DNA from 4 places in the Streptomyces sp. cmx-18-6 genome. Region 2 is predicted to be linked to each of the others. Evidence: riboswitches for the same ligand, from Rfam matches in the RefSeq annotation. Region 2 holds a riboswitch; each other region holds the start of a gene.

Region 1 (7,022 bases), on a different contig from region 2:
TAGTTCTGCTCCAGCAGGATCGTGGTCGCGCTCGGGTAGTCCTCCTCGAACTGGAGGATGTTGCGGATGGTCGCACCCCGGAAGGCGTAGATCGACTGGTCCGCGTCGCCCACCACGCACAGCTCGGCGGGGGCGTCGGCCTCTCCGGCCGGGCCGACCAGCTCGCGTACCAGCGTGTACTGGGCGTGGTTGGTGTCCTGGTACTCGTCGACCAGGACGTGGCGGAAGCGGCGGCGGTAGTGCTCGGCGACGTCCGGGAATGCCTGGAGGAGGTGGACCGTCGTCATGATGATGTCGTCGAAGTCCAGGGCGTTGGCCTCGCGGAGGCGGGCCTGGTACAGCGCGTACGCCTGGGCGAGGGTCTTCTCGAAGCCGTCCGCGGCCTGTCCGGCGAAGGTCTCCTCGTCGATCAGCTCGTTCTTGAGGTTGGAGACCTTCGCGGTGAAGGACTTCGGCGGGAAGCGCTTGGGGTCCAGGTCCAGATCGCGGCAGACCAGGGCCATCAGGCGCTTGGAGTCGGCGGCGTCGTAGATCGAGAACGACGACGTGAAGCCGAGCTTCTTGGACTCGCGGCGCAGGATGCGGACGCACGCGCTGTGGAAGGTCATGACCCACATGGCGTTGGCGCGCGGGCCCACGAGCTGCTCGACGCGCTCCTTCATCTCGCCCGCGGCCTTGTTGGTGAAGGTGATCGCGAGGATCTGCCCGGGGTGCGTCCCGCGCTCGGCCAGCAGGTGGGCGATGCGGTGGGTCAGGACCCGGGTCTTGCCGGAGCCGGCCCCGGCGACGATGAGCAGCGGGGACCCGGCGTGCACGACGGCGGCGCGCTGCTCGGTGTTCAGCCCGTCGAGCAGCGCCGCGGCGTCGATGACCGGGCGCGGGTGGCCGTCCCGGTAATACCCGTCCCTGGGCGGCGGGGGCGCGTCGAAGACGCCCTCGAAGAGTCCCTCCGGCACCGCTTCGGGTGCGTGGTCCTCGGGGGGCGGGGGCGGGCCGTCCTCCGTGGTCTGGAGGCCGGTCAGGAAGTTGTCGTCAAAGAGGCTGCTCATCGCCATCCGAGTCTAGGCGGCCGCACCGACAACCTTCCGCCGAAGCCGGGAAGAGAGCGGGAAGAGGCCGGGAAGAGGCCCGGAAGAGGCTGGCGAGAAGTCGGTGAAAAGCCGGCGAGAGGCCGGTGAGAGGCCAGAAGAAGCGCTCCGGTCGGCGGCCGCCACGCCGAGCCCCGCCACGCACGGAGACCGGACGAGCGCGTTCCGTTAAAGAACCCCCGGTGGGAGGGGGTGCGGCGGCCTCCGGCCACAAAGGTCACGAAAATGTATCGGGCATATCGCTCATCGACCTTCCCAGCGGTGGCGCCGGTTGGCTAGCGTGCTCGATCAGGTGGCCCGTACCCCCTGGACGCGATCCGCGCCGAACGGGCGACCCTGCCGAATCCGTCCTGCCTCGCGGCAGTTCGGAACCGGGGACCCACACGCAGCACCGGGGTGAATCGGTCCGTACCCCTCGTCCGGACCGTAGGACAGCCTTCCGTTCCGTCCGAACCCGACAGCTAACCCGGTAGGTGGTCCACGGAAGGAGATGCCGGTCTTGGCATCGCACCGCAAGCCGCGCACGAAGGTGCGCACCACCACCCCCGCCGTCGGGTTCACGACGGCCGCGCTGGCCTCTGTGACGTTGCTCTCCACGCAGAGCGCGACGGCCGCCCCCACAGAGCCGAAGCCGGCCATCGAGGAAGTCCAGAAGAAGGTCGACGAGCTCTACCGGCAGGCGGGCAGCGCGACCCAGCAGTACAACCACGCCAAGGCCGCCTCCACGGCCCAGCGGACGAAGGTCGACACGCTGCTCTCGGACGTGGCGAAGCGGACCGAGAAGATGAACGAGGCGCGCCGGGAACTGGGGGCCTACGCGGCCGCGCAGTACCGCTCCGGCGGCATCGCGCCCACCGCGACCTTCTTCCTGGCGGACGACCCGCAGTCGTACTTCGACCAGAGCCAGGTGATGAGCCGGTCGACGGCGCGGCAGCAGAAGGCCGTGGACGACTTCCGGACGCAGCAGGCGGACGCGGCGAAGAAGCGCGCGGAGGCCGTCCAGAGCCTGGAGACGCTGACCGAGACGCAGACGACGCTGCGCACCAGCAAGAAGAACGTGCAGGCCAAGCTCACCGAGGCCCGGTCCCTGCTCTCCCGGCTGACCGCCGAGGAGAAGGCGCGGCTGGCGGAGCTGGAGCGCAAGAAGGAGGCCGAGGCGCGGAAGAAGGCGGCGAAGCTGGCCGCCCGCCAGGCCGCCGAGGCCCAGCAGCGCGCCGACGCCGAGAAGAAGGCCCGCGAGGAGGCCGCGAAGGAGTCGGACGGCGACAGCGCGACCGGTTCCGGCGGTGGTGCGGGTTCCGGCGGCGGGACCGGTTCCGGCAGCGGTACGGGGACGGGCCCGGGAGCCGGTACGGGTACGGAGACGGGCCCAGGGGCGGGCACCGGAACGGGCAGCGGTTACGCGGCCAAGGCCGAGAAGGTGCTCGCCTTCGCGCGCGCCCAGATCGGCAAGCCGTACGTGTGGGGGGCCTCGGGCCCGTCCTCGTACGACTGCTCGGGGTTGACGCAGGCGGCCTGGCGGGCGGCGGGCGTCACGCTGCCCCGGACCACCTGGGACCAGGTCAAGGTCGGGACGCGGGTCGCCACCTCCGACCTGCAACCCGGCGACCTGGTCTTCTTCTACGACGACATCAGCCACGTCGGCGTCTACAAGGGCGGCGGGATGATGATCCACGCCCCGAAGCCGGGGGCGAACGTGCGCGAGGAGTCGATCTACTACATGCCGATCTACGGCAGCGTGCGCCCGGCGTAGCACGTCGAGGGGCGGCCTCCGGAGAGGCCGCCCCTCAGGTCCAGAGCGTGGCGATGAAGATGTTGGCGACCGTCAGAGCGCCGACCGCCGCGAACGCACCCTTCTCGACCCTCTCCTCGTCCCGCTTGACGTAGACCAGCGCGAGGATGGCGACGAGCAGCAGCAGCTTCACGCCGATCTTGACGTTGTTCACGCTCTGGTCGTCGGCCTGGTTGAGCCCGACCAGGGCCACGCCGGTGACCAGCATGGTCAGCGCGCCGTGCAGCATGGCGGGAACGAAGCGGGCGGCGCCCGCGCCCATGGCCTTCATCTGCGTGAGGAAGCCGCCCAGCAGGGAGGCGATGCCGATGATGTGCAGGGCGACGAAGACATTGATGAGTACGTCCATGGCTCGGGAGCCTAGCCATGGCCAAAGCATGGCCGGGCAGTGAGGCAAGCCTTTCCTGGAGCCTTCGCCGGAACTGAACGCCCTGCGCCCGAACCTGCCGGAATGATCAATTCCGGGTGCGTATCTCCGATCATCCGGCGGCGACGAAACGTCACATCCGGGCAATAACTGTCATGGCGACCCTTTTCCGTGCGCCGGGATTAGCGTCCCTCGCGGGCCCTACGGCATCCGCCGGAGGACAGCCGACAGCCCCTTCGGTATCCGCCGGAGGGGCCGTCGACAGCTCCTCCGGCACCCCCGGAGGGCAGCCCCGCAGATCCTCCGGCACCCGCCGGAGGGCCGCCGACAGGAAGGATGCCGCCCCCGTGGCCGCGCACCGGAGATCAGCCCACCGAAAACCCAAGCAGCGCCCGTTCACCGGCACTGCTGCCCGCACCGCCGCCACCCTGGCGCTCGCCGGGACCGCCACCGCGGCCTCGGCCACCGGGGCCGGGGCCGCACCCGCCGAGCCCGCTCCCACCGCCGCCCAGGTCCGGGCGAAGGTCGACCGGCTCTACCACGACGCCGAGGTCGCCACCGAGAAGTACAACGGGGCGAGGGAGAAGGCGGCCGCCGCCACGAAGACCGTCGACGCCCTGGCCGACGAGGCCGCCCGCCGCACCGACCGCCTCAACTCCTCCCGTAACGCGCTCGGTTCACTGGCCACCGCCCAGTACCGCACCGGCGCACTCGACCCGGCCGTGCAGCTGGCGCTCTCCTCGGACCCCGACTCCTATCTGGAGCGCGCCGCCCACCTCGACCGCGCGGCCGACCGGCAGTCGGGCATGCTCCAGGGCATCCGCCGCCAGCTCTCCGGCCTCGCCCAGATCAAGGCCCGCGCCGACCGGGAGACCGAGGCGCTCGCCGCCCGCCGGGCCGAGCTGCGCGAACACCGCACCGCGATCCGGACGAAGCTGTCCGACGCCCGCCGGCTCCTGGCCACCCTCACCGCCGACGAGCGCGCCGCGTACGAACGCTCGGCCGACGCCCGCCACGGCGGCGGCCCGGCCACCGCCAGTCGGTCCACCTCCACCGACCGCACCGCCGCCCACGCCGACCGCACCGCCGCACGCACCCCGGTCACGGCCCCCGACTCCCGGGCTGCGCAGGCGATCTCCTTCGCGCACGGGGCCATCGGCAAGCCGTACGTCTGGGGCGCGACCGGCCCGAACGCCTTCGACTGCTCGGGCCTGACCCAGGCGGCCTGGCGGGCGGCGGGCGTCAGCCTGCCCCGCACCACCTACACCCAGATCAACGCCGGGCAGCGGGTCTCCCGCTCCCAACTGGCCCCCGGCGACCTGGTGTTCTTCTACTCGGGCATCAGCCATGTCGGCCTCTACATCGGCGGCGGCCAGATGATCCACGCCCCGCGCGCGGGAGCGCCGGTGCGGATCGCGCCCATCGACCAGATGCCCTTCGCGGGAGCAACCCGGGTGGCGTAGTCTCCCCCGCGCCGACGCCCCTCCCGCCGAAGGAACTCCCGTATGACGATGGCGAACGCCGTCCAGGACTACGCCCGCACCCTCACACTGCGCTCCCCCGCCCACTACCGGGTGGGCCCGTTCACCGTCCGGCACAACCCGGGCTGGGAGCTGAAGTACGCCAACTACGCCATCCCCGACCGGGAAGCGGAACCCACGGCGGACGAGGTGGCGGCCTTGGTGGACGCGTTCCGGAAGCGGGCGCGGCTGCCCCGCCTGGAGTTCCTGCCCGCCTGGGCCCCGGCCGTCGAACCGGCCCTGCTGGCCGCCGGTTTCACCGTGGAGCACCGGGCCCCGCTGCTGGCCTGCGCCCCCGCCGACCTGACCCCGCCGAAGCCGGTCGACGGCCTCCGTATCGCCGTGCCCGGCACCGAAGCGGAGTTCACCGACGCCGCCCGCGTCCAGCACCACGGCTTCGGCGGCGCGGGCGAACCCGACGCGGGGACGACCGACTGGCTGCGCACGGCGGCCACCGGCGACGGGGTCGCCGCCCTGGCGGTCCTCGACGGCGCACCGGCCGGGGCGGGCGGCTGCTCCGTGGCCGTCGACGGCCTGAGCGAACTCGTCGGCCTCGCCGTCGCCGCCCCCTTCCGCCGCCGGGGCATCGGCGCGGCCCTCTCCGCCTGGCTGACGGAACGGGCCTTCGACCGGGGCTGCCGGACGGTGTGGCTGGAGCCGGGCGACGCCGACGTGGAACGGATCTACGCGGGCATCGGCTACCGCCGGATCGGCGAGAAGGTCAACATCTCGCTGGAGCCCGGAAGGCGCGCATTTGGAGAGCACGAACCCGGACAGCGGGAGCCGGGAGAGCGCGAGCCGGGAAAGAGCGAACCCGGACAGCGGGAGCCGGGAGAGCGCGAGCCGGGAAAGAGCGAACCCGGACAGCGGGGCCCCGGAAGCGGTTGAGCAACGGCCTCGGACCAGCCGTCGCTCAGACCGCCCGTGACTCCGGCCAACCCCCGCTCGGACCAACCGCGCTCAGACCAGCCGCCGAGCCGTCGCTCAGACCAACCGCGCTCAGACCAGCCGCCGAGCCGTCGCTCAGACCGACCGTGGCTCGGACCAACCCCCGCTCAGACCAGCCGCCGAGCCGTCGCCCACCGCGTCAGCTCATGCCGGTTGGACAGCTGGAGCTTGCGCAGCACCGCCGAGACGTGCGACTCCACCGTCTTCACCGAGATGAACAGCTGCTTGGCGATCTCCTTGTACGCGTAGCCGCGCGCGATCAGCCGCAGCACCTCGCGCTCGCGCTGGGTGAGGCGGTCCATGTCCTCGTCGACCGGCGGGGCGTCCGTGGAGGCGAAGGCGTCCAGGACGAAGCCGGCCAGGCGGGGCGAGAAGACCGCGTCGCCCTCCTGGACCCGGAAGACGGAGTCGACCAGGTCGGTGCCGGTGATCGTCTTGGTGACATAGCCGCGCGCGCCGCCCCGGATCACCCCGATGACGTCCTCGGCCGCGTCCGAGACGGAGAGCGCCAGGAAGCGGACCGGGTTGTCGGCCGTGCCCATCAGCGGGGCGCAGCGGCGCAGCACCTCGACGCCGCCGCCGCCGGGGAGGTGGACGTCGAGGAGGACGACCTCGGGGCGGGTCGCCGTGATGACGGTGACCGCCTGGTCGACGTCGGCGGCCTCGCCGACGACCTCGACGCCGGTCTCCTCGGTGCGGCCGATCTCGGCCTGCACCCCGGTGCGGAACATCCGGTGGTCGTCGACGAGCACGACCCGTACCCGTCGCTCCGGGCCCCCGGTGGCTTCGGTGTTCTCGGTCATTCGCTCGCCCTTTCCATCTCCAGCTCGACCTCGGTGCCCCCGCCGGGCGCGGGACGCAGCCGGGCGCTGCCGCCGTTGCGCCGCATCCGGCCGATGATTGATTCTCGTACGCCCATGCGGTCCGCGGGAACATCGTCCAGGTCGAAACCCGGACCCCGGTCCCGTACGGACACGAAGACCGTACGGCCCTCGACCTCCGCGAAGACCTGGACGGCGCCGCCCTCGCCACCGTACTTGGCGGCGTTGACCATCGCCTCGCGCGCGGCCTGCATCTGCGCCGCCAGCCTGTCGTCGAGGGGGCAGTCGCCGACGACCACGACCTCCAGGGGGACGCCGTGCTTGTCCTCGACCTCGGCGGCGGCCCGCTTCACCGCCTCGGCCAGGGTCTCCGGTTCGTCGTCCTCCTCCTTGCCGGTGCCCTCGGGGTTGTACAGCCAGTTCCGCAACTCGCGCTCCTGGGCCCGGGCCAGGCGTCTGACCTCGCCGCCGTCGTCCGCGTTGCGC
Region 2 (7,022 bases):
CAATGGAGGCATGAACCCTCCGGACGATGGGGCGGCCGACGAGCTCCCCGGCGTCGCACCCCGACTGCGCGATCTGCGCCGCGGGCGCGGTCTCACCCTGGAGACCGCGGCCCAGCGGGCCGGACTCTCCCCGGCCCACCTCTCCCGGCTGGAGACCGGCCGCAGGCAGCCCTCGCTGCCCATGCTGCTCGGCCTGGCCCGCATCTACGGTACGACGGTATCCGAGCTGCTCGGCGAGAAGCCGCCCGAGCGGGAGGCGGTCATCCGGGGCGGCCCCTTCGAGGGGGCCGAGGCGGACGGCTGGATGTACCGGCGGGCCGGCGGCTCCGGCCGTGCGATGCAGGCGCTGAGGGTGCGTGTCCCGTACGGCGCCCAGGGCGATCTGGTGCGCGTCCACCCCGGTGAGGAGTGGCTGTACGTCCTGGTCGGGCGGCTGCGGGTCGCGCTGGGGGAGACCGTGCACGATCTGGAACCCGGCGACAGCGCCCACTTCGACTCGCTGACCCCGCACCGCATCGCGGCCCTGGACCGGAGCGGGGCGGAGCTGCTCTTCGTCCACTCCCTGCTCCAGAGCCCCGCGGCCGAGCTGTGCCTCGGCAACGCCCTCCACGCGCGCTGACCCATTCGCTTCACCGGTCGCGAGGCCGGCAGAGAGGACCGTCATGTCCGATTCCGAGCACTACGACCCGCTGACGCCGAGGCGGCCGAAGGCTGCGCAGGACTCGCAGGAGCGCCGGATGCCGCGCGGTCTGGTGATCCGGCTCTTCGCCTATCTGGTGGTCGGCCATGTGATCGCGGCCTTCCTCTACCTGCTCTTCATGGTGGCGGGCGCGGAATGATCGCCGGGCCGATCCCTCCGCGCTGATCCCTCGGCCTTGAGCCCTCAGCCCTGAGCCTTCAGCCCTGGTTTCTCGGCTTTGGTTCTTCAGCCTTGGTCGAGCAGTCGCTCGCGCAGTCGCTCCCGGGTCTCGGGGGAGACGTTCAGTCCCTCCGTCAGGTAGCGGTCCGTCGTGCCCCAGGTCTCGTCGATGGCCGTGAACGCCGCCGCGAGGTACTCCGACCGGGCCCCGAAGAGCGGGTTCAGGAGCTCCATCACCTCGGCGGACATCCCGATCTCGGACATGTCCGACCGCTTCACCTTGTACCGGCGGTGGAGGTCGTTGGACTTGAGGTAGTCCGTCTCGATCGCCTCGCGCTCCACTCCGACCGCCAGCAGCGAGACCGCGATCGACAGCCCCGCCCGGTCCTTGCCCGCCGCGCAGTGCATCAGGGCCGGCACGCTGTCCTCGGCCAGGGCGTGCAGCACCCGGCTGTGCTCGGCGGTGCGGTCCACGATGGTCGACCGGTACATGTGGACCATGCGCTCGACGCCCTTGCCGTTCGCCAGGACCGAGCGCAGCTGCTCGATGTTCCCGTCGCGCACCAGCCGCCAGAACTCGGCCCCATCGGCGGGGTCGGAGAGCGGAATGCTGACATTGCGGACACCGCTGAGCTCGATGTCGAACCCGTCGAGCCGGTGGTCGGCGGAGTTGCGGAAGTCGAAGACCGTGTGCAGCCCGAGGCCGCCGAGGAAGGCCGCGTCCTCGGCGGTGGCGTGCGCCAGATGGCCGCTGCGGTAGAGCCGGCCGAAAGCGGTGCTGCGCCCGTCCGCCGTGGGGAGCCCGCCCACGTCGCGGAAGTTGCGGACTCCGGTCAGTGCGGTCTCTGTCGGCGGGACCTGCGGCACCTGCTGCGTCACGGGGGCTCCTGGGGTCTTCGGTGGCGGCGCGGCTCTCCGGCGAGGGCGCTCCCGTGACGATACGACATCGATTCCCCGGAAAATCATCACGGTTGACGAGCGCCGACCCGGCCGTCCACGGAGCCTGTGCTGATGGGGCGTCAGTGAGGACTCTCGCGGCATGTCCGTATTGGTGTATTTCTCAGAACATGCCCCGCTTATGGGTGAGATGGGATTCGACAGGTGAGCGGGATCATATCCGTGACGGTCCGTGGCGATGACCGTCCGACCGTTTCCCGGGATCCGCACGGAAAGCCAAGATCCGTAATCCACGGAGTGTGACGGGAAATCCCCGGCGCAATTGAATCGATGATTCCGCAAGGCAACCGACGGCTTGTTCCTGTCGTCCTGACTCGTTTACGGTCACCGTCAATCCGGGCGGACCGCCTAATCCTGCCGCCGACCGGAATTCGCACCCACCCACTCACGCGTGGCAGGAGCGGGGGAACCAGGTAAGCCGCCGGCCCGGAGAGATCCGGACCGGCTCGGGGTGAAGTCGCCACGGCGACCGGGCATCTCCAGCCCGAACCCGACAGCTCACCTCGCAGGCGCCGGAGAGGAACTTCCCCATGCCCGCAAAGGGTAAGCACCGTCGTATCAAGTCCGGCCCGATCCACCGCGGCGTCCTCGCCGCGGGCACCGGCGGCGCCGTACTCGCCCTCCCGCTGATCGGCGCCACCGGCGCGCACGCGGCGGAGAAGGCGGCCCCCGCCGCCAAGCCCGCGGCGGCCTCGCCGGCCGCGGCGCACACCGCGCCGCAGTCCGCGCCCGCCACGGCGAAGACCTCCCCGAAGACGTACTCCGTCGTCTCCGGCGACTACCTGGCGAAGATCGCGACCGAGCACCAGGTCAAGGGCGGCTGGCAGAAGCTGTACCAGGACAACCGCTCGGCGGTCGGCGAGAACCCCAGCCTGATCTTCCCGGGCATGAAGCTCACCATCGGCGCCAAGGCGTCCGGCTCCACCGCTCCTTCGGAGGCCGGGAAGCCGGAGGCCAAGAAGGCCGCCCCGGCTCCCAAGGCCGCCCCGAAGAAGGCCGCGCCGGCCCCCAAGGCCGCGCCGAAGGAAGCCCCCAAGGGCGACACCATCTCGGCGGACGACTCCGAGGGCTCCGGCGCCTCCGCGCAGACCGGCTCGTCCGAGGCGACCGGCTCCGGCTGGACCGCCCCGCTGGCCAACGCCAACGTCACCACCCAGTACCGCGCTTCCGGCTCCAGCTGGTCCAGCGGCTACCACACCGGCTCGGACTTCCAGGCCGCCTCCGGCACCCCGATCCACGCCATCGGCCCGGGCACCGTGGTCTCGGCCGGCTGGAGCGGTTCGTACGGCAACGAGGTCGTCATCCGGCACGAGGACGGCATGTACTCCCAGTACGCCCACCAGTCCTCGCTGAGCGTCTCCGCCGGCCAGACCGTCACCGGCGGCCAGCAGATCGGCCTCTCCGGCTCCACCGGCAACTCCACCGGCCCGCACCTCCACTTCGAGGTCCGCACCGGCCCGGGCTACGGCTCGGACGTCGACCCGATCGCCTACCTGCGCGGGCACGGCGTCTCCCTCTGATCCGAGGGGCGTAAGAAGTGATCGAGGGGCGGTGCGCGGCGGCGCACCGCCCCTCCACTTATTCCGGCTTTACCGAAATCTGACCGGGTGGTCTATCTCACCTCCCGTCAACCCCGTATTACGGTCGCGTAGGTCACATTGAACGGTGCAGGATATGCGCTTGTGGCAGACGATTCGAGAACCCAGCAGCAGAACATCATCGGGTCGTACGCGGCGATCGGGGACAGTTTCACCGAAGGCGTCGGAGATCCCGGCCCCGATGGAGCCTTCGTCGGCTGGGCGGACCGGTTCGCGGTTCTGCTCGCCGACCGGCTCCCGGCCCCCGACGCGGCGACGAACCCGGACGAGACCCGGCACGGCGATTTCCGTTACGCCAATCTCGCCGTACGCGGACGCCTCCTCGACCAGATCGTCCAGGAGCAGCTCCCCCGCGCCAAGGAACTGGCCCCCGACCTGGTCAGCTTCTGCGCGGGCGGCAACGACATCATCCGGCCCGGCGCCGACCCCGACGATCTGGCCGAGCGCTTCGAGCGGGCCGTCGCGGACCTGACCAACGCGGTCGGCACGGTCATGGTCACCACCGGCTTCGACACCCGGGGCGTTCCGGTGCTGCGCCACATGCGCGGCAAGATCGCCACGTACAACGTCCACCTCCGGGCGATCGCGGACCGCTACCACTGCCCGGTGCTGGACCTGTGGTCGCTGCGCTCCGTCCAGGACCGGCGCGCCTGGGACGCCGACCGGCTCCACCTGTCGCCCGAGGGCCACACCCGGGTCGCGCTGCGCGCCGCCCAGGTCCTCGGCCACGACGTGCCGGCCGACCCGGACCAGCCCTGGCCGCCCCAGGCCCAGCGCCGCCCGTTCGACGAGCGGCGCGACAACATCCAGTGGGCGCGGGAGTACCTGGTGCCGTGGATCGGCCGGCGGCTGCGCGGCGAATCGTCCGGCGACCACGTCGAGGCGAAGCGCCCGGACCTGCTGCCGCTGTAGCCCGTCACGGCTCCAGCAGAGGCAGCGTACGCCTGGCCGGGCTCGGCCCCACGAGCCCGGCAGGCGGCGGTCCCGCGCCGGGCGCAGCCGGTATCCGCTCCAGCACACCGCCCGCGAACACGTCGTACATCGGCAGCGTCTCCAGGTGCACATAGCCGATATGGCAGTCGCACACGGCGAGCGGACAGGCCCGCGGCCCGAGCGCCCGGCGGTAGCTGCCGTCGTAGAGGTTGCCCAGCTCGGCCTTGACGAAGTGGCAGCGCCGCACCGTGCCGTCGCCGTCCACCGAGACCACCGACTCACCCGTCCGGCACGGCAGCCCGGCCGAGCGGTGCGGATGCCGGCTGTAGGGGAAGAGCGGGTCCAGCTCCGTCCACCGCTCCGCCTCCGCGTCGGTGTACGTATGCCCCTCCGCCGCGTTCACCCAGAGGTAGACCTCGTCGGGGAGCGCCGCCCGCAGCCGCCGCGCCTCGTCGAGGTGCGCGTCGAACCCCACCACGCCCACGCTGTAGCGGATCCCGCGCGCCGACAGCTCCCGGCACTTGCCGAGGAACCGCTCGTACGGCGTCTGCCCCGGGTGGTACGTGCACCAGAGGGCGACGCGTTCCGGATCGGCGGCGGCGAGCCACTCCGTGCGGCCGCTGAGGTTCGTCTGGATGGCCACCCGGCCGATGTGGGGCAGGTGGGACAGCTCGGTCAGCGCCCGCCGGTACCAGGAGCGCACCAGCCCCTCGCCCCACGGGGTGAACAGCACGGAGAGCCGGTCGCCGGTCTGCGCCGCCGCCCACCCGGCGAACCGCTCCAGCGCCTCCCGGTCCGCCGTCAACTGCGCCCGGGTGTCCCGCCGCTTGGCGAACGGGCAGTACGGGCAGTCGTAGTCGCACGAGGCCAGCGGGCCCCGGTACAGGATCGTCAGGTCCATGACCCGCTCACTTCCGCTCGTACGCGGCCATCGCGGCCCGCACCCCGGGGGAGAACAGCGCCGGGCCCAGGGCGTCGGAGTGGGCCAGGCCCAGCGGGGACAGCCGCAGCAGCCCGACCGGCGCGCCCGCGTCCAGCCAGCCCAGGGCGGCGAAGCGCTCCAGCTCGGCGGGGAAGTCCTCGCGGGGGTCCGTGCCGAAGCGGGCGCGGTAGTCGTCCACGGGCAGCCCCGCCGCCTGGAGCAGCGACTGGAGGAGATGACGCCTGCGGGCCTCGGCCGCGTCGACGTACCGGCCGACCTCGGCCCGGGAGAAGTCCTCGGCGGCGGTGAACCCGTCGATGATGGAGCGGATCTCCCGCATGTCCACCGCGTAGTCGAAGGAGTAGTGCAGGGCGGCGGTGTAGGAGCGGGCCCCGCAGCCCAGGCCGATCATCCCGTCGGTCTGGCAGGCGTAGTCCTCGGGGCCCTCCCGCGACGCGCTCGGGGCGTCGGCGCGGCGGAACATCCGCATCGACACCTGCTCGTAGCCCTGCGCCAGCAGATGGTCGCGGCCCACGGCGTACAACCGGAGCCGCTGCTCGTCCCAGGCGGCCTGCTCCAGGGCCTCCGCCTCCGGGCCGCTCGCCATCCCGCCCAGCCGGTGCAGGCCGGTCAGCGGGCGGACGTACAGCGGGTAGAGGTACAGCTCCTCGGGCCGCCAGGCCAGCGCCGCGTCCAGCGAGGCGAGCCAGGTGCGCTCGGTCTGGCCGTCGATGCCGTAGATCAGGTCGATGTTCAGCACCGGTATCCGGGCGTCCCGGATCCGGCCGAGCGCCGCCTCCACCTCGGCCCGGCGCTGCGGCCGGACGGCGGCCCGCGCCTCGGCCTCCACGAAGCTCTGCACACCGATGCTGACCCGGGTCGTGCCCCGGTCGGCCAGCACCGCGAGCCGGTCGGCGGTCGCCGTGGAGGGGGACGTCTCCACCGACAGCGGCACCGCGCGCAGGTCCGCGCCCATGCGCTTCTCCGCGATGTCGCAGAGCCGCTCCAGCTCACCGGCGGTCAGGAAGGTGGGCGTCCCGCCGCCGAACGCCGCCGCGGCGAACCGCACCGGACCGTCGTCGCCGAGCGCGTCCCGTACGGCTGCGGCCTGCCGGTCCAGGGCGTCGAGATACCGGGTCGTCAGCTCGTCGGGCGCGCCGATCCGCGTGAAGAGGTTGCAGAAGCCGCAACGGACCTCGCAGAACGGTATGTGGAGGTAGAGGGACAGGGCGTTCTTGGGCTCCGCCGCCCACAGCTCGCGCAGCGCGGGCCGGTCCGCCAGGGGGCGGTAGGCCGTCTTGTGCGGATAGGCGTAGACGTAACTCTCGTACGGCCTGACGGCGGGGGGCGCGGGAGCGCCGGCGGTGGTCGACGCGGTGGTGGCGGTGGTCATCGGGCGGCCCCCGGTTCGAGCGGTGCGGGTGGTTCGAGGAAGAAATGGGCGTACGGCACGGTCCAGACGGCCTCGTGGCCGAGCCGGTGGCCGGTGTAGCCGTCGTCGCCGTACGCCGTGCCGTGGTCGGAGCAGACGATCGCGAAACACCGGCGGCGGCTGCTCGCCGCGGCGAAGAGGCGGCCGATGTGCCGGTCGACGTACTCCAGGGCGGCCGCGTGCGTGGCCCGGGAGTCGCCCGCCTCACGGGTCGCGCCCGGGGTGTGGAACCAGTTCGGCTGGTGCAGCGCGGACACGTTGACGAAGAGGAACAGCCGCCGCTCCCGAGGGAGCTCCGCCACGACCTTCTCCGCCCTGGCC
Region 3 (7,022 bases), on a different contig from region 2:
CGGCGCACCTTGCCGGCGGCGGCCACCACGTCGAGCAGGTCGTCGTCGGAGGTCGCCAGCACGGCGAGCGCTTCTTCACGGGTCGGCAGTTCGCGCCGCAGCCCCTTGTCCACCAGCGTGTTCAGCAGGTCCATGAAAGATGATCCTGGCGTACGGCACCGCCTCCAGCCAAGGAGGAACCAGACAGGAGACCTGGGCGAGGGTGTGTGTATTGCCACACCCTGACCTGCTGCGCACCCCGCTAGGGTCTGTGAGCTGCCTACAAAAGGGACCGCCTGCCATGTCCTTCGTGCCCTTCGCCCCGTTCGCGTGGATCGACGACGAGGCCCGCCGCCGGGCCGCCGCCGGACTGGTCCGGGCCCTGCGCCCGAGGGAGGCGGAAGCCGGGCTGCTGGACCTCGCGAGCAACGACTACCTGGGGCTCACCCGGCACCCGGAGGTCGTCGCCGCAGCCTCCGCCGCCGTGCACCGCTGGGGTGCGGGCGCGACGGGGTCGCGGCTGGTCACCGGCTCCACCGCGCTGCACGCCGAGCTCGAACGGGAACTCGCCGACTTCTGCGGCTTCGAGGCCGCCCTCGTCCTGTCCTCCGGCTACGCGGCCAACCTCGCGGCCCTGACGGCACTGACCGGCCACGGTTCGCTGATCGTCTCCGACGCCGGCAACCACGCCTCCATCGTGGACGGCTGCCGGCTCTCCCGCGCCCGGACCGCTGTCGTCCCGCACGCCGATCCGGACGCGGTCGCCAAGGCCCTCCACGACCACGAGGGGCGGGCGCTCGCCGTCACCGACTCGGTCTTCTCGGTCGACGGGGACGCGGCGCCGCTGTCCGCGCTGGCCGAGGTCTGCCGCTCCGCGAACGCGGCCCTCCTGGTCGACGACGCCCACGGCCTCGGCGTCCTGGGCGACGGAGGACGCGGCGCCCTGGCCGCCGCCGGTTTTGCGGGCGGCGAGGGCGTCGTCGCCACGCTCACCCTCTCCAAGTCGCTGGGCAGCCAGGGCGGCGCGGTCCTCGGACCGGCCCGCGTCATCGAGCACCTGGTCAACACGGCCCGTACGTTCATCTTCGACACCGGTCTCGCCCCGGCGGCGGCGGGCGGGGCGCTGGGCGCGCTCCGGCTGCTGCGCCGCGAACCGGAACGGGCCGCCAGGGCCCGGGAGGTCGCCCTCGCGCTGTACGGGCGGCTCACCGCCGCCGGGCTGACCGCGGTCCGGCCCGACGCGGCGGTCGTCTCGGTCCGGGCGCCCTCCGCCGACGCGGCGGTGCGCTGGGCGGCCGACTGCCGCACGGCCGGGGTCGCGGTGGGCTGCTTCCGCCCGCCGTCCGTGCCGGACGGGATCTCCCGGCTGCGGCTGACCGCGCGGGCGGACCTGACCGAGGAGCAGATCACGGCCGCGGTGGCCACGGTCGTCTCCACCGCTCCCCGGGAGGCCCTGGCCCCGTTCGACTGACTGGTGCGGTTTCGCGCTCAGCCGCTCCGTGCGGTTTCGCGCTCAGCCGCTCCGTGCGGTTTCGCGCTCAGCCGCTCCGTGCGGTTTCGCGCTCAGCCGCTCCGTGCGGTTTCGCGCTCAGCCGCTCCGTGCGGCTTCGCGCTCAGCCCATCCGTGCGGCTTCGCGCTCAGCTCACCCGGTACGGCTTCGCTCAGCCGGCCCGGTACGGGTCCAGCCCGGCCACGAAGGTGGTCCAGGCCGTCGCGGAGAAGCGCAGCGGCGGCCGCTCCACGTCCTTGGAGTCGCGTACGGTCAGGAGCGCGCCGCCGTGATCCGGTCCCTCCAGCCGCGCGGTCTCCACGCAGTTGTTCATTCCGGTCGAACGGCTGCTGCGGCGCCACAGCAGTGGCTCCGCGGCGGTCGGTAAGGCGTGCGGTGCGAGACGGTCGGACATGATGCCCCCCTCGGGCAGAGTCGGACGTCCTAACGAGTGCCGCAGCGGATCGCGGCGATGAGCTCCAGCGATTGTTCCGGCGTCAGTGCGTGCGCCTGCAAGGTGCGGAAGGCCGAGCTGTACGCCTCGAGGTCTTCTTTCCGCTCCAGGTAGAGGCTACTCGTCAAGTGGTCGAGAACGACCACATCCAGATCAGAAATGTTCGGAAAGGAGAAGATGACGAAAGGGCCGGTGAGGCCGACATACCCGCCCACCGAGAAGGGCAGCAACTGGAGCCGCACATGAGGAAGTTGAGCGACCTGACTCAGATGGCCCAGCTGATCCCGCATCACCTCGGGGCCGCCCACCTCGCGCCGCAGCACGGCTTCGTCCAGTACGGCGGTGAACCGCAGCGGCGGGCTCGCGCGCAGAACTCTCTGACGGGTCAGCCGGACCTCGACCAGGGAGTCCAGCCGGTCCGCCGGTAACCCGTCCAGCGCGGCCCGGGTCACCGCCCGGGCGTAACCGGCGGTCTGGAGCAGCCCCGGAACCACCGAGGTCTCCAGCGTCCGCACCGTGCTCGCCTGGGACTCCAGACTGATGAAGTCGCGGTACTGCGGCGGGATCAGCCCCCGGTACGCGTGCCACCACCCCGAGCCGCCGCCGCCCGCCGATCCGGCGAGGACTTCGAACAGGGCGCGCAACTGCGCGTCGTGCACCGCGTAGGCGTCGAGCAGGCGCGTCACGTCGTCGGCGCTCACCCCGCTCGCACCGGTCTCGATGCGGCTCACCTTCGACTGGTGCCAGCCGAGCAGCCGCGCCGCGTCCCGGCTGGTCAGCCCGGAGGCGTTCCGCAGGCTCCGCAACTCCTCGCCGAGCTTGCGCCGTCGGACGACGGGGCCGTGCAGCATCCAGGTCTCCTTGCGCCGTGCGGGAAGGGGCGGGGCCGACACGCACCGCAAGGTTCGGGCCCGCAGAGGGGTCAGTGTGCCCTTCGTCCACGTCCTGCGGGACCCGAATTCACCGCTTCGAGCGACAGATATATGCATATCTTGGTCGAACGTCGTTACAGCGAGCTTCAACAGTGGCAGTCTGGCGCGAAGCACAATCCTGGCCGACTGCCGGTCGGCCGGGGCGCGAAAGGGACGGGCGTCGCCATGGCAGACCATCAGGAAGCAACCGTCACTCTGCCGAGCGATCCGGCCTCGGTCTCCTCGGCCCGCAGATATGTGGCCAGGACACTGGCCGAATGGGGCCTCGGAGAGGACACCGACTTCGCCGACACCATCCGGCTGATCATCTCGGAACTCGCCACCAACGCCGTCCAGCACACCTTCGGCCAGTCGCCCACCTTCACCGTGGATCTGCGTCTCGAACGGGACGAGGAACTGCGCCTCGGGGTGACGGACAGTCACCCCCGGTGGCCCCAGAGACTTCCCGCCGCCGTACGGCAGGACAACGGGCGGGGCATGGTGATCATCCGCGCGCTGGCCAAGGAGCGCGGCGGGCGGCTCACGGTCGTCCCCACGGCCGAAGGCGGCAAGACGGTCTGGATCATCCTGCCCTGGGCGGTGCCGGTCCAGGGCTGACACGGACGCGGCGGGACGGCGTACCGCTGAGCGGCGGTTCCTGAACCCGGCCGGATCCGGAGAATCGGGAACAGCCACTCCGGATCCGGAGACCGGAGGTAGCCGCTCCGGATCCGGCGACGGGGAGCAGCCGCTCAGATCGCCGCGCCCCGGCCGAAGCCGCTCCGCAGCAGCGCGAGCAGCGTCGCCGCCGCCGCGGTCGCCCGTTCGCCCCGGTGCACGACGGAGATCGTCCGGCGGAAGGCCGCGGGCTCCAGCCGCCGGACGGCCAGCGGCGTGGACGACAGCGACGCGACCATCTCCGGCACCACCGCCACCCCGAGCCCCGCGCTGACCAGCGCGCACACCAGCGCGTAGCCGGGCGACTCGCACACCACCGCCGGTGTGGCGCCCGCCTGCGCCAACGCGCTCTCCACACCGCGCCGGGGCGGATGCGTGGGCGCGCTGCTGATCAGGGGCCGTCCCGCCAGCTCGGTGACCGCCAGCCGCCCGGTGCCCTCGGCGAGCCGGTGGCCGACCGCGGTCGCCAGCACCAGCTCCTCGACCAGCAAGGGTTCCAGGGTGACGCCTGGAGGCGGCGGGTCGGCCGCCGCGGGCTCGTAGGCGTGGGTCAGCGCCAGATCCACTTCGCCCGCCGCCACCGCGGCGACCCCGCCCGGGGGCTCGTACTCGGTGACGGCCAGCTCGACGTCCGGATGGGCCCGCCGGAACGCGCTCAGGACCGGCGGCAGCAGATGGACCCCGGCCGTCGTGAACGTGCCGACCCGCAGCCTGCCCCCGGAGAGCTCGGCCAGCTGTGCCAGCTCGTGCCGCGCCTGGTCCAGCTCGTCCAGGGCCCGCCGGGCGCGGCCCGCCAGCAGCTCCCCGGCCGCTGTCAGCCGCGCCCCGCGATGGTGGCGCACCAGGAGCGTCGCCCCGGCCTCGCGCTCCAGTTTGGCCAGCTGCTGGGAGAGCGCGGGCGCGGTGTAGCCCAGGTGGGCGGCGGCCCGCGTGATCGATCCGGTCTCGGCGACCGCCACCAGCGCCGCGAGCCGTGTCGCGTCGTACATTAAGCGTTCCTTTAGGCAGACCCAGAAGATTGCAAGTACACGCTAAAGGCTTCCACGGTCCAGGCTGGACCCCATGGACGCTCAACTGATCGCCTTCACCGGGATCGCCGCCGGTATGGTCGCGCTGCCCGGCGCCGACTTCGCCGTCGTCGTACGCAACGCCCTGGCCTCGCGGACCGCCGGCCTGGCCACCGCGTTCGGCGTCGCCGGGGGACTGCTCGTGCACACCGCGCTCGCCGTGGCGGGGCTGGCCGCAGTGCTCGTGACGATGCCCGTGCTCTTCCGCACCGTCCAACTGCTCGGCGGGGCGTACGTGCTCTACCTCGGCATCAGCGCCCTGTACGCGGTCCGGCGCCGGGTCTCCGAGGAGAGCAGCCGTACGCCGGACCAGGTACCGCCTGAGGAGTCCAAGGAGGCCAAGGAGTTCGGGCGCGCCCTGCGTCAGGGTTTCCTGACCAACGCGCTCAACCCCAAAGCGCCCGTGCTCTTCCTCAGCCTGCTGCCCCAGTTCGTCCCGGACGGGCAGCCGCCGTTGCCCAGGACGCTGGTGCTCGCCGCCCTCGTGGTGGCTCTCGCCCTCATCTGGTTCCCGGCCGTCGCCCTCCTCGTGGACCGGCTGGGCCGGTGGCTGCGCCGACCGCGTACCGCCCGGGCGATCGAGGGCGGCAGCGGTGTGGCGCTCACCGGACTGGGGCTGGCGCTGGTGACCGGCCCGCTCCTGCGGTGAGTACGGAGAGAGCCTCCGCACGAAGAGAGCGCCCGCACGGAAAGAGCGTCGGGCCGGTGGGTCAGCGGACCCGTCCGTACCAGACGCTCTTGGACCAGATTTTCGCCAGTCGCACCACGTCCCCCGATTTGGGGGAGTGCCAGATCTTCCCGGCCCCGGCGTAGATGCCCACGTGGTAGACGCTGCGCCCCGAATGGAAGAACACGAGGTCGCCGGGTTTCCTCTTCGACGAGGAGATACGGCTGGTCTTGTTGTACTGCTGCTGTGCCGTGCGGGGAAGTTTCTTGCCGACCTTCTTGAACGAGTAGACAGTCAGCCCTGAACAGTCGAAACGGTTGGGGCCGGCGGCCCCGTACTTGTAAGGGGAGCCCTTCTTCGACGCGGCGACCTTCAGCGCCTTCGTCGAGTGGGTGGCGGCCTCGGCGTCGTCGACCAGGCCGGGTGCCAGCATCGAGGACGTCACGGCCAGGGTGAGCACCGATGCCGTACCGAAGCGGGCGAACAGAGACGGGACATGAACCTGCGCAGACATGCGCAACCCTTCGTCAGCCGCCTGTGAAGGATGACCTGTCGGGTTCGGGCTGGCGAAGTTGCCCGGCCGCTTGACGCGGCTTCACCCCGAGGGCTTCCCGGTCTCCCGGTCGGCCCGTTGTGCTCGGGTCCTCCACTCCTGCCGATCCACTCCTGTCGACCAGTCATCCGGGAGGCGGCAGGACTCGGCGTCCACCCGGACCGCCCCGCCGCGGTGGCGGGGGCTTGTCGTCCCAGGGATCTTGACCCACCAAGTGCCGGATTTCCGAGTCGAAACGGTGATTTGTGAGTCTCCTCACCACTGATCCGTTCGAGTGGACAGGGCGGATTCGCGCCCGCCGACGAGCCGGGCGCACACCCTCGTACCAGCGACGAAAGGGCGCATTTCGAGTACGGCCCACGCGGGGAACGCAAGTTGAGCCATCGCTCGCGCGGGTGAACTCCTACGCCGAACGAGCGAGGAAAATCGATCGCGGGACCGGGCGTGTCGCACGGCGCGATCCGCCGGCACACCCTCTATGCGCTCCCGGCGCGCGGAGCGGCTCAGTTCGGGGTCGGAGGCATGGCGACCCGGCCCGCCCGACGCTCGCCGTCCAGCACCCGCAGGGCCCGCGCGAGCGTCGCCGCGTGAATCTGCCGCTCACCCCGCTCGTGCATCAGGGCCAGGGCGTCGCGCAGGGCCGCCGCCCCGGAGGCCAGGGCCTGAGCGGCTCTCAGGGCGCTGTAGGTGTCGCTGCCGCGCGCCGGGTTGATGCGGCCCACCTGGTCCAGGACCGCCAGGTAACAGTCGATGAACTCGCCCTCGGCGCGGGTCAGTGCGGGCAGGGGCGGGAACTCCGTTGGCTCCATGGGCGGTTCACCTCGCGTCGTGCGGCGGCTGGGGGTGAGGGGGCGTCCTGTCGACCGAGTCGCGGAACGTCCCCTAGCGGTTCTCCACGACATGGTCCACCAGCCCATGGGTGCGGGCGGCCCTCGCGTCGAGGATGGTGTCGCGCTCGATGTCGGCGGTGACCTGCTCGGCGGTCCGGCCGGTGTGCCGGACCAGCATGGCCGTGAACATCTCGCGGGTGCGCACCAGTTCGCGCGCGTAGATCTCCAGGTCGGACGGCTGGCCCCGCATCGGCTCCTCCAGTGCGGGCTGCTGAATGACTACCCGCGCACCGGGCAGAGCATGTCGGCGTCCCGGCGCACCGGCCGCCAGCAGGGCGGCGGCGTAGGAGCCGGCCTGGCCCAGGCAGAAGGTCTCCACCTCGCAGGTCAGGA
Region 4 (7,022 bases), on a different contig from region 2:
CGTACGGCGCGCAGCCGCTCCGGCATCTCCCGGAGGATCTCCGCGACCCGTTCGCGGTCGCCGGCGGTCAGGCTGTCCCGCTCCGCCAGAAAGGGCGCGCGCTCGGCGCGCAGGGCCTGCGCCTCCTGCCGGGTGGACGTCTCACCGATCCGGCCGCTGTAGGCGGCGATCAGCGCGCTGAGCAAGGCCCGCGCGCGCTCGTAGGAGTCCATTTCCGCTGCCGTCCACGGTGAAGACCGTGCGCCGCTCGACATCATCCGCCCCCGTGCATGATCACTCTGAAGTGTGCCAACAGACCTTACTTCCAGCGCCTGTTGATCCTATACTCGCACAGACGTGATCAGGTCGGCCCGCATGTGCACCACCACCAGGAAGGCCCCTCATGCCTCTTCCGCCGAACGCATGGCACAGGAGCAGCTACAGCGGTGACTTCGAGGACGCCTGCGTGGAGGCCCAGGCCCGACCGGACCTCGAAGGCGTGTCGGTCCGGGACTCCAAGGACCGCCGCCGCCTCCCGCTGACCGTCTCCGCGGCGGCCTGGCGCGACTTCCTCTCCGGACAACGGCAGAGGTGAACCTCCTCTCCGGACGATGGCAGAGGTGAGGTGAGCGCGGCATGCCGAAGGGGCCCCGGACCAGAGGATGGTCCGGGGCCCCTCGGGGTGCCGCGTACGGGAGATCAGTACGCGCCGAAGACGTTGTCGATCGAGCCGTAGCGGTCCGCGGCGTAGTTGCACGCGGCGGTGATGTTGGCGACCGGGTCGTAGCTGTCGGTCGAGGTGCCGGGCACGTGGTACGCCTGGAACGTCGGGTCGATGACCTGGAGCAGGCCCTTGGACGGGGTGCCCTTGACCGCGTTGGAGTCCCAGTTGTTGATCGCGTTCGGGTTGCCCGAGGACTCGCGGATGATGTTGCGGTGGATGCCCTCGTAGCTGCCGGGGATGCCGCGCTCGGCCATGATCGCCAGCGACTCCTTGATCCAGCCGTCGAGGTCGTTCGTGTACGTGGTGGGCGCGGCGGCAGCCGGGGCGGCCTTCGCCACGGGGGCGGCGGCGGTGCGCTCGGAGCGGTCGGCGCGCTTCGTCGTCGCGGAGCGGTCGGCGGACGGGGAAGCCTTGCCCGCCTTGGCGTCTGACGGAGCGCCAGCGGCCTTCGCGCCGATGGTCAGCGTGATACCCGGGTGAATAAGGTGCGGGTTCTCCCCGATGGCCTTCCGGTTGTTCTCGTACAGCTTCTTCCAGCCGCCGCTGACGGAATGCTCGCGGGCGATCTTGGAAAGCGTTTCGCCGGCCGCCACGGAATGCTCGGCGGACGCGGCCTTCGTCACGGAATTCACCTGGGCGCTCACGGAAACCGGAGCCACGGCCTTTTCGGCGGCGGAGTGCGCGGGTGCGGCGGAGGCGGTGGCGGCGCCGAGCAGCGGGAGGGCCAGAACGGCTCCGCCCGTGGTCACCGCGGCGATGCCGCGGCTCAGCGAGACGGACTTGGTACGGCGGTGCTTACCCTGTGCGGGCATGGGGAATTTCCTCTCCGGCGCCTACGAGGTGAGCTGTCGGGTTCAGACGGGAGATGTCTGGCCGCATGGCATGCGACTTCACCCCGAGCCGGTCCGGATAGCGGATCGGCGGCTTACCTGGGTCCCCCGCTCCTGCCGTGCGTGAGTGGGTTTCGGATTCCCGGACGGCGGCAGGATTCGGCGTTCCATCCGGATTGACCGTGACCGTAGGCGAAAAGGACCGGGCAGAACAAGCCCTGCAATTCCGGATCATCTTTTTCCGCAAGATCGAAAAAAGGAATTCCCGGACGCGCCCGTTCCGTCGCACTGTCAACTTTCTTGGCGCAGAAGGGAACCGAACCCTCCGCATACGCGTCCGCGCCTTCGGACGTGACGCTCACCACTCCGTGCGGGAGTGACCGAAATGCGAGGCCCCAAAAGCCTCAAGCCAATCAATAGCCCCTTTATGGAAGAGACGACCAAAAGATATAAATCGCCCATATCTCCGCCGAGAAACGGACTTTTCGGGCGGCTCCCCAGGGCCGCTCCAGCGCCCCGCGAGACCTTGGCTTACCGTGTGGGGGGAGACGAGTAAGCCAAGCCTTACCTCCGACGTACGCTGTAACCCGCCCGCGTCCGCCCGCCTTAAGGATCACCACGCCATGACACGCCCCGTCCGCGTCGCCATTGTCGGAGCCGGCCCTGCCGGTATCTACGCTGCGGACGCGCTGCTCAAATCCGAGGTCTGCCAGGACCCGGGTGTCTCCATCGACCTGTTCGAGCGCATGCCCGCGCCCTTCGGGCTGATCCGCTACGGCGTGGCGCCCGACCACCCCCGGATCAAGGGCATCGTCAAGGCGCTGCACCAGGTGCTGGACAAGCCGCAGATCCGCCTCTTCGGCAATGTCAGCTACCCGCACGACATCGGCCTGGACGACCTGCGGTCCTTCTACGACGCCGTGATCTTCTCCACCGGCGCGGAGGCGGACCGGGCGCTGGACATCCCGGGCATCGAGCTGGACGGCTCCTACGGCGCGGCCGAGTTCGTCTCCTGGTACGACGGCCACCCCGAGGTCCCGCGCACCTGGCCGCTCACCGCGGAGAAGGTCGCCGTCCTCGGCGTCGGCAACGTGGCGCTGGACGTGGCCCGGGTCCTGGCCAAGACGGCGGACGAGCTGCTGCCGACCGAGATCCCGGACAACGTGTACCAGGGCCTCAAGGCGAACAAGGCACTGGAGGTGCACGTGTTCGGGCGGCGTGGCCCGGCGCAGGCGAAGTTCAGCCCGATGGAGCTGCGGGAGCTGGACCACTCCCCCAACATCGAGGTCATCGTCAACCCCGAGGACATCGACTACGACGAGGGCTCCATCGCCACCCGGCGGGAGAACAAGCAGGCCAACATGGTCGCGCAGACCCTGGAGAACTGGGCGATCCGCGACGTCGGCGACCGCCCGCACAAGCTGTTCCTGCACTTCTTCGAGTCCCCGGTCGAGATCGTCGGCGAGGACGGCAAGGTCGTCGCGCTGCGCACCGAGCGCACCGAGCTGGACGGCACCGGCAACGTCCGGGGCACCGGCACGTTCACCGACTGGGACATGCAGAGCGTCTACCGCGCCGTGGGCTACTACTCGGAGGAGCTGCCCAAGCTGCCCTTCGACGTGGGCTCCGGCACCGTCCCGCACGAGGCGGGACGCGTCATCGCCGGGGGCGAGCACATGGCCTCCGTCTATGTCACGGGCTGGATCAAGCGCGGCCCGATCGGCCTGATCGGTCACACCAAGGGCGACGCCAACGAGACGGTCGCCTGTGTCCTGGAGGACCGCGCGGCCGGCCGTCTGGCCGAGCCGGCGACGCCCGCCCCGGAGGCCGTCGAAGCCTTCCTGGAGAGCCGGAACGTCCGCTACACGACCTGGGAGGGCTGGCACAAGCTGGACGCCCACGAGCAGGCGCTCGGCGTCGCGCAGGGCCGTGAGCGGATCAAGGTCGTGGAGCGCGAGGGCATGCTCGACGCGTCCGGCGCCTTCGTCCCGGCCGAGCGGCGCCCCGAGAGCTGATCCGATCAGCCCTCCGAAGGCTGATCGGAGCGGCCCTCCCGAGGGCTGATCAGGACCGTCACCCGTCGGGCCGGGCCCGGGGCGCGCTCGCCGTGCCGCCAGCACCCGGCCCCGGCCTTTGACCTGCACCCGGACCCGGCCCGCGGAACGTCCGCCACAGGCCCGGCGGGGCGGCGTCGCGGGAGAGCGGCGGCGGCTTCCGGGGGATGTGCGTCCAGCGGGCCGCGAGCAGGAGCGCGATGTCGTCGGGGCGGTCGGTGGCCTGCCTGGCCTCCCCGATCACCCGGTTCGCCGTCTCGGACAGCGGGACCGAGCCGACCCCGGCGATCGTGGCGCGCAGCCGTTCGATGCCCTCGTCGATGTCGGTCCCGGGTCGTTCGATGAGCCCGTCCGTGAACAGGGCGAGCACCGCCCCCGGGTCAAGCCGCAGCTCGGTGACCGGGTAGGTCGCCTGGCCGTCGATGCCGAGCACGATGCCGCCGGGCAGGTCCAGCACCTCGGTCCGGCCGTCCGGATGCCGCAGCACCGGCTGCGGGTGCCCGGCGCGCACGGCACGGGCGCGCCCCGTGACCGGGTCGAGGACGATGTAGCAGCAACTGGCGAACTGTCCCGGGTCCAGATCGATGAGCAGTCGGTTCGTGCCGCTCATCACCTCCTGCGGGTCGTGGTTGCTGAGCGCGAACGCCCGTACCGCACTGCGCAGTTGCCCCATGGTCGCGGCCGCCGCCACACCGTGCCCCTGGACGTCGCCGATGACCAGGGCGAGTTCGTGGCCGGTCTCGATGACGTCGTACCAGTCGCCGCCCACCTCCATGTGCTGGGTGCCGGAGAGATAGCGCCCCAGGGTGTCGACGCCGTCCACCTCCGGCAGCCGGTGCGGCAGCAGGGCGTCCTGGAGCCCACGGGCGAGGGCCGACTCGCTGTCGTACCGCTGGGCGCGTTGCAGGGCCTGGGCGATGAGCCCGGCGAGGGCGGTCAGGACCGTGCGCTCCTCCGGGCTGAAGCCCCGGGGCCGGTCGAAGCCGAGGATGCACGAGCCGACCGGCCGCCCGGAGGCGATCAGGGGCAGGAAGGCGCGCGCCCCGACGTCGGCGTCCATCGGGATGCCCGGATAGGCGTCCGCCAGACGCTGCATGGACTCGAAGAAGATCGGGCGGCCGGTGGTCAGGGTCTCCACCCCGGGGATGCTGACGTCGAGCCCGACCCCGTCGAAGCGGTCGAGGAACCCCTTGGGGAACCCCGTCTCCCAGGCGAGGTGGAGGTGACGCTCGCTCAGCAGGTAGATGGCGAGCTGCCGGCCGCCGAACGCGGGCAGCAGCTCCTCGGTGACCACGGCGGAGACCTGACGGGCCGTGACCGCCTCGGTGAGGGCGATGGCCAGGGCCACCGGGCGGTACAGCGCGGAGGACCGGTCGGCGGAGGAGCCGATGCCGAGGCCCGGCGAGGTGACGGAGCCGGGGGCGTACGCCGGCTGTTCGGTGGCCTGGAACACGGCGCTGAGCCCGTCGTGGCCCGGGTACAGGGAGACCGAGAGCCAGAGCGACGGGGCCCGCCGGGCGAGGAAGTGCACGGGTTCGTCGGAGATCAGGGCGGCCCGGTAGTGGTCCTCGTACGCCGGATGCCCGAACCACGGCAGGACCTCCCACACGACCCGGCCGACGAGCTCCGCCCGGGAGTGGCCCAGCAGCTCCTCCGCGAGCCCGTTGGCGTACGTGATCCGCCCGATCCGGTCCAGCGAGACGATCCCCCGGGGCAGCCGGTCCGCCGCCTCCGCGACGACGGGGCCCGCGCCGAGGTCGACCACGAAACCGGTCAGATGGCTCGCGCCGCCCTGCCCGTCCGGGTGGGTCCAGCGGCCGGAGAGCTCCAGCAGGTGGTACCTCCCGTCCGGGCCGCGCAGCCGCATCCGGCGGACCACCGGATCGGCCGACTCCACCGCCTGCCGGGCCAGCGCCCACAGCCCGTACACGTCTTCCGGCACGAGGCGCTCCGCGAGGGCGTCGACGGTGCCGGGGAACTCCGCCGGCTCCGTACCGAAGATCGCGCACAGGTCGTCGTCCGCGGTGAGGGCCCCGGAGTGGAGGTCCCAGTCGAAGCGGCCGACCCGCACCGGCGGCGCGGGCGCGGCCGGCAGCTGTACGGGGATCGGCTCGCCCTCCCAGACGACGGGCAGGCCCCGGGACTCCAGGTCGGCCAGCGCGGCCCCGAGGCGCGTGCCCAGACGCAGCAGCCGCTCCCCGTCCGCGGGAGCGACCTGCTCGCCCGGGGTGGCGGGCCGCAGGACGACCAGCACCCCCATGGACCCGGCGGGGCCGGTGATCGGGACCCACAGCGAGCCGAACGGGAACGGCAGCCCCGCCATCAGCTGCGGGAAGCGCCGCATGGCCTCCTCCGCGTCGGCCAGCAGCACGGGCCGCCCCGTGCGGTACGCCTCGGACACGGGGAACGGCCGGTTCACGTGCATCCGCCACCAGGGCCGGAACAGCTGCCCCGGCAGCCCGGCGAGCACGGCGAGGCGCAGCAGCCCGGGCGTGCCGGTGCGGAGGTAGACGCCGCCCGCGTAGCCCCCGGCCGACTCGACGGCGCTGACGACCCCCTGCGCGAGTACGAGGGACAGCTCGTCCGGTACTCGGCCGCTGTCGTCTCCCCCGGCCGGCGCCCCGCTGCCGGGGGACGGGGTGGGCCGGGTCGCATCGTGCCGGGTCACACAGCCAGCATGCTCCCCGCCGAGGGGGCCGCGCACATCGGCGGACCGGCCGGGGGCCGCTCCGGCCGGTCCGCCGTCCGTGTCTCAGTGCAGCTTGGCGACGGCGACGCCGGTGGTCTTCTTGAACCCCTTCAGCGGTGCGCCGGCCAGATCTCCCAGCTGCCCCCACTCCAGGACGGTGACCGTCCGCCCGTCCCGGCCCACCGACCAGAGGGCGATGTCGGTGGAGCCGATCTCCGGGTAGGACGTGTCGACGCTGTAGACGTACGCGCCCTCCTCCACGTTCACCCGCCCGTGGTATCGGCTCGTCCCCTCGAGGCCGGGATCCTGCTCCTTCAGCCGGTCCAGGCAGCTCGCGAGGCCGGCCCGGAGCTTGGCGGTGAGGGCCTTGGCCTTGGCCTCGGTGGGGGCGACCGTGTTCGTCTGACGGGCCCCGGTGTCGAGCTCGGTGCGGAAGTCCCGGTGCCGGGTGCCGGCGGCCGGGGTGATTCCTGCGGTGCACACGGAACCGTACTCGGGCAGCCCCTTGCGTACCGGACCGGCGGTCCAGGGGGTGAGGGAGGCGGGCCACTGGCCGGCGGAGAGGAACTTGGGGGCGGCGGGCGCGGCCGCCGCCGGTGCGGTGGACAGGGCGGTGACGGCCAGGCCCGTGGCCGCGGCGGCCACGAGTGCGGTGCGGACGGTGCGGGTGGTGCGCATGGATGAACTCCCCGTTCGGATGGCCGAGCAGATCGGTCCGGCGGATCGGCCGGATGGACGGCTCGGAG

Evidence for each region. Region 2 has a riboswitch for cyclic di-AMP ahead of ACLJPL_RS09435 (peptidoglycan DD-metalloendopeptidase family protein). Riboswitches for the same ligand answer to the same signal wherever they lie in the genome.
Region 1: another riboswitch for cyclic di-AMP. It lies ahead of ACLJPL_RS18570 (NlpC/P60 family protein); the one in region 2 lies ahead of ACLJPL_RS09435 (peptidoglycan DD-metalloendopeptidase family protein).
Region 3: another riboswitch for cyclic di-AMP. It lies ahead of ACLJPL_RS20800 (C40 family peptidase); the one in region 2 lies ahead of ACLJPL_RS09435 (peptidoglycan DD-metalloendopeptidase family protein).
Region 4: another riboswitch for cyclic di-AMP. It lies ahead of ACLJPL_RS26385 (transglycosylase SLT domain-containing protein); the one in region 2 lies ahead of ACLJPL_RS09435 (peptidoglycan DD-metalloendopeptidase family protein).

What each region holds. Positions count from the first base shown of each region.
Region 1 is NZ_JAEBEP010000007.1:176,667-183,688, reverse strand. It holds gene pcrA (DNA helicase PcrA) at 1-1,049, opposite strand, end outside; cyclic di-AMP (ydaO/yuaA leader) riboswitch at 1,416-1,580, shown strand; gene ACLJPL_RS18570 (NlpC/P60 family protein) at 1,579-2,841, shown strand; gene ACLJPL_RS18565 (hypothetical protein) at 2,876-3,229, opposite strand; gene ACLJPL_RS18560 (NlpC/P60 family protein) at 3,595-4,710, shown strand; partial or broken gene ACLJPL_RS18555 (GNAT family N-acetyltransferase) at 4,753-5,508, shown strand; gene ACLJPL_RS18550 (LuxR C-terminal-related transcriptional regulator) at 5,823-6,518, opposite strand; gene ACLJPL_RS18545 (PspC domain-containing protein) at 6,515-7,022, opposite strand, start outside.
Region 2 is NZ_JAEBEP010000003.1:284,386-291,407, reverse strand. It holds gene ACLJPL_RS09450 (helix-turn-helix domain-containing protein) at 11-619, shown strand; gene ACLJPL_RS09445 (DUF6126 family protein) at 663-839, shown strand; gene ACLJPL_RS09440 (tyrosine-protein phosphatase) at 926-1,738, opposite strand; cyclic di-AMP (ydaO/yuaA leader) riboswitch at 2,185-2,343, shown strand; gene ACLJPL_RS09435 (peptidoglycan DD-metalloendopeptidase family protein) at 2,347-3,336, shown strand; gene ACLJPL_RS09430 (SGNH/GDSL hydrolase family protein) at 3,499-4,326, shown strand; gene ACLJPL_RS09425 (STM4011 family radical SAM protein) at 4,331-5,248, opposite strand; gene ACLJPL_RS09420 (STM4012 family radical SAM protein) at 5,256-6,662, opposite strand; gene ACLJPL_RS09415 (STM4013/SEN3800 family hydrolase) at 6,659-7,022, opposite strand, start outside.
Region 3 is NZ_JAEBEP010000008.1:290,205-297,226, reverse strand. It holds gene bioB (biotin synthase BioB) at 1-134, opposite strand, end outside; gene ACLJPL_RS20830 (8-amino-7-oxononanoate synthase) at 290-1,450, shown strand; gene ACLJPL_RS20825 (DUF397 domain-containing protein) at 1,642-1,884, opposite strand; gene ACLJPL_RS20820 (helix-turn-helix domain-containing protein) at 1,914-2,774, opposite strand; gene ACLJPL_RS20815 (ATP-binding protein) at 3,021-3,452, shown strand; gene ACLJPL_RS20810 (LysR family transcriptional regulator) at 3,587-4,501, opposite strand; gene ACLJPL_RS20805 (LysE family translocator) at 4,575-5,228, shown strand; gene ACLJPL_RS20800 (C40 family peptidase) at 5,290-5,760, opposite strand; cyclic di-AMP (ydaO/yuaA leader) riboswitch at 5,764-5,950, opposite strand; gene ACLJPL_RS20795 (hypothetical protein) at 6,303-6,608, opposite strand; gene ACLJPL_RS20790 (ATP-dependent Clp protease proteolytic subunit) at 6,682-7,022, opposite strand, start outside.
Region 4 is NZ_JAEBEP010000012.1:219,626-226,647, forward strand. It holds gene ACLJPL_RS26375 (hypothetical protein) at 1-212, opposite strand, end outside; gene ACLJPL_RS26380 (DUF397 domain-containing protein) at 383-574, shown strand; gene ACLJPL_RS26385 (transglycosylase SLT domain-containing protein) at 679-1,515, opposite strand; cyclic di-AMP (ydaO/yuaA leader) riboswitch at 1,519-1,708, opposite strand; gene ACLJPL_RS26390 (FAD-dependent oxidoreductase) at 2,157-3,548, shown strand; gene ACLJPL_RS26395 (SpoIIE family protein phosphatase) at 3,607-6,255, opposite strand; gene ACLJPL_RS26400 (hypothetical protein) at 6,340-6,954, opposite strand.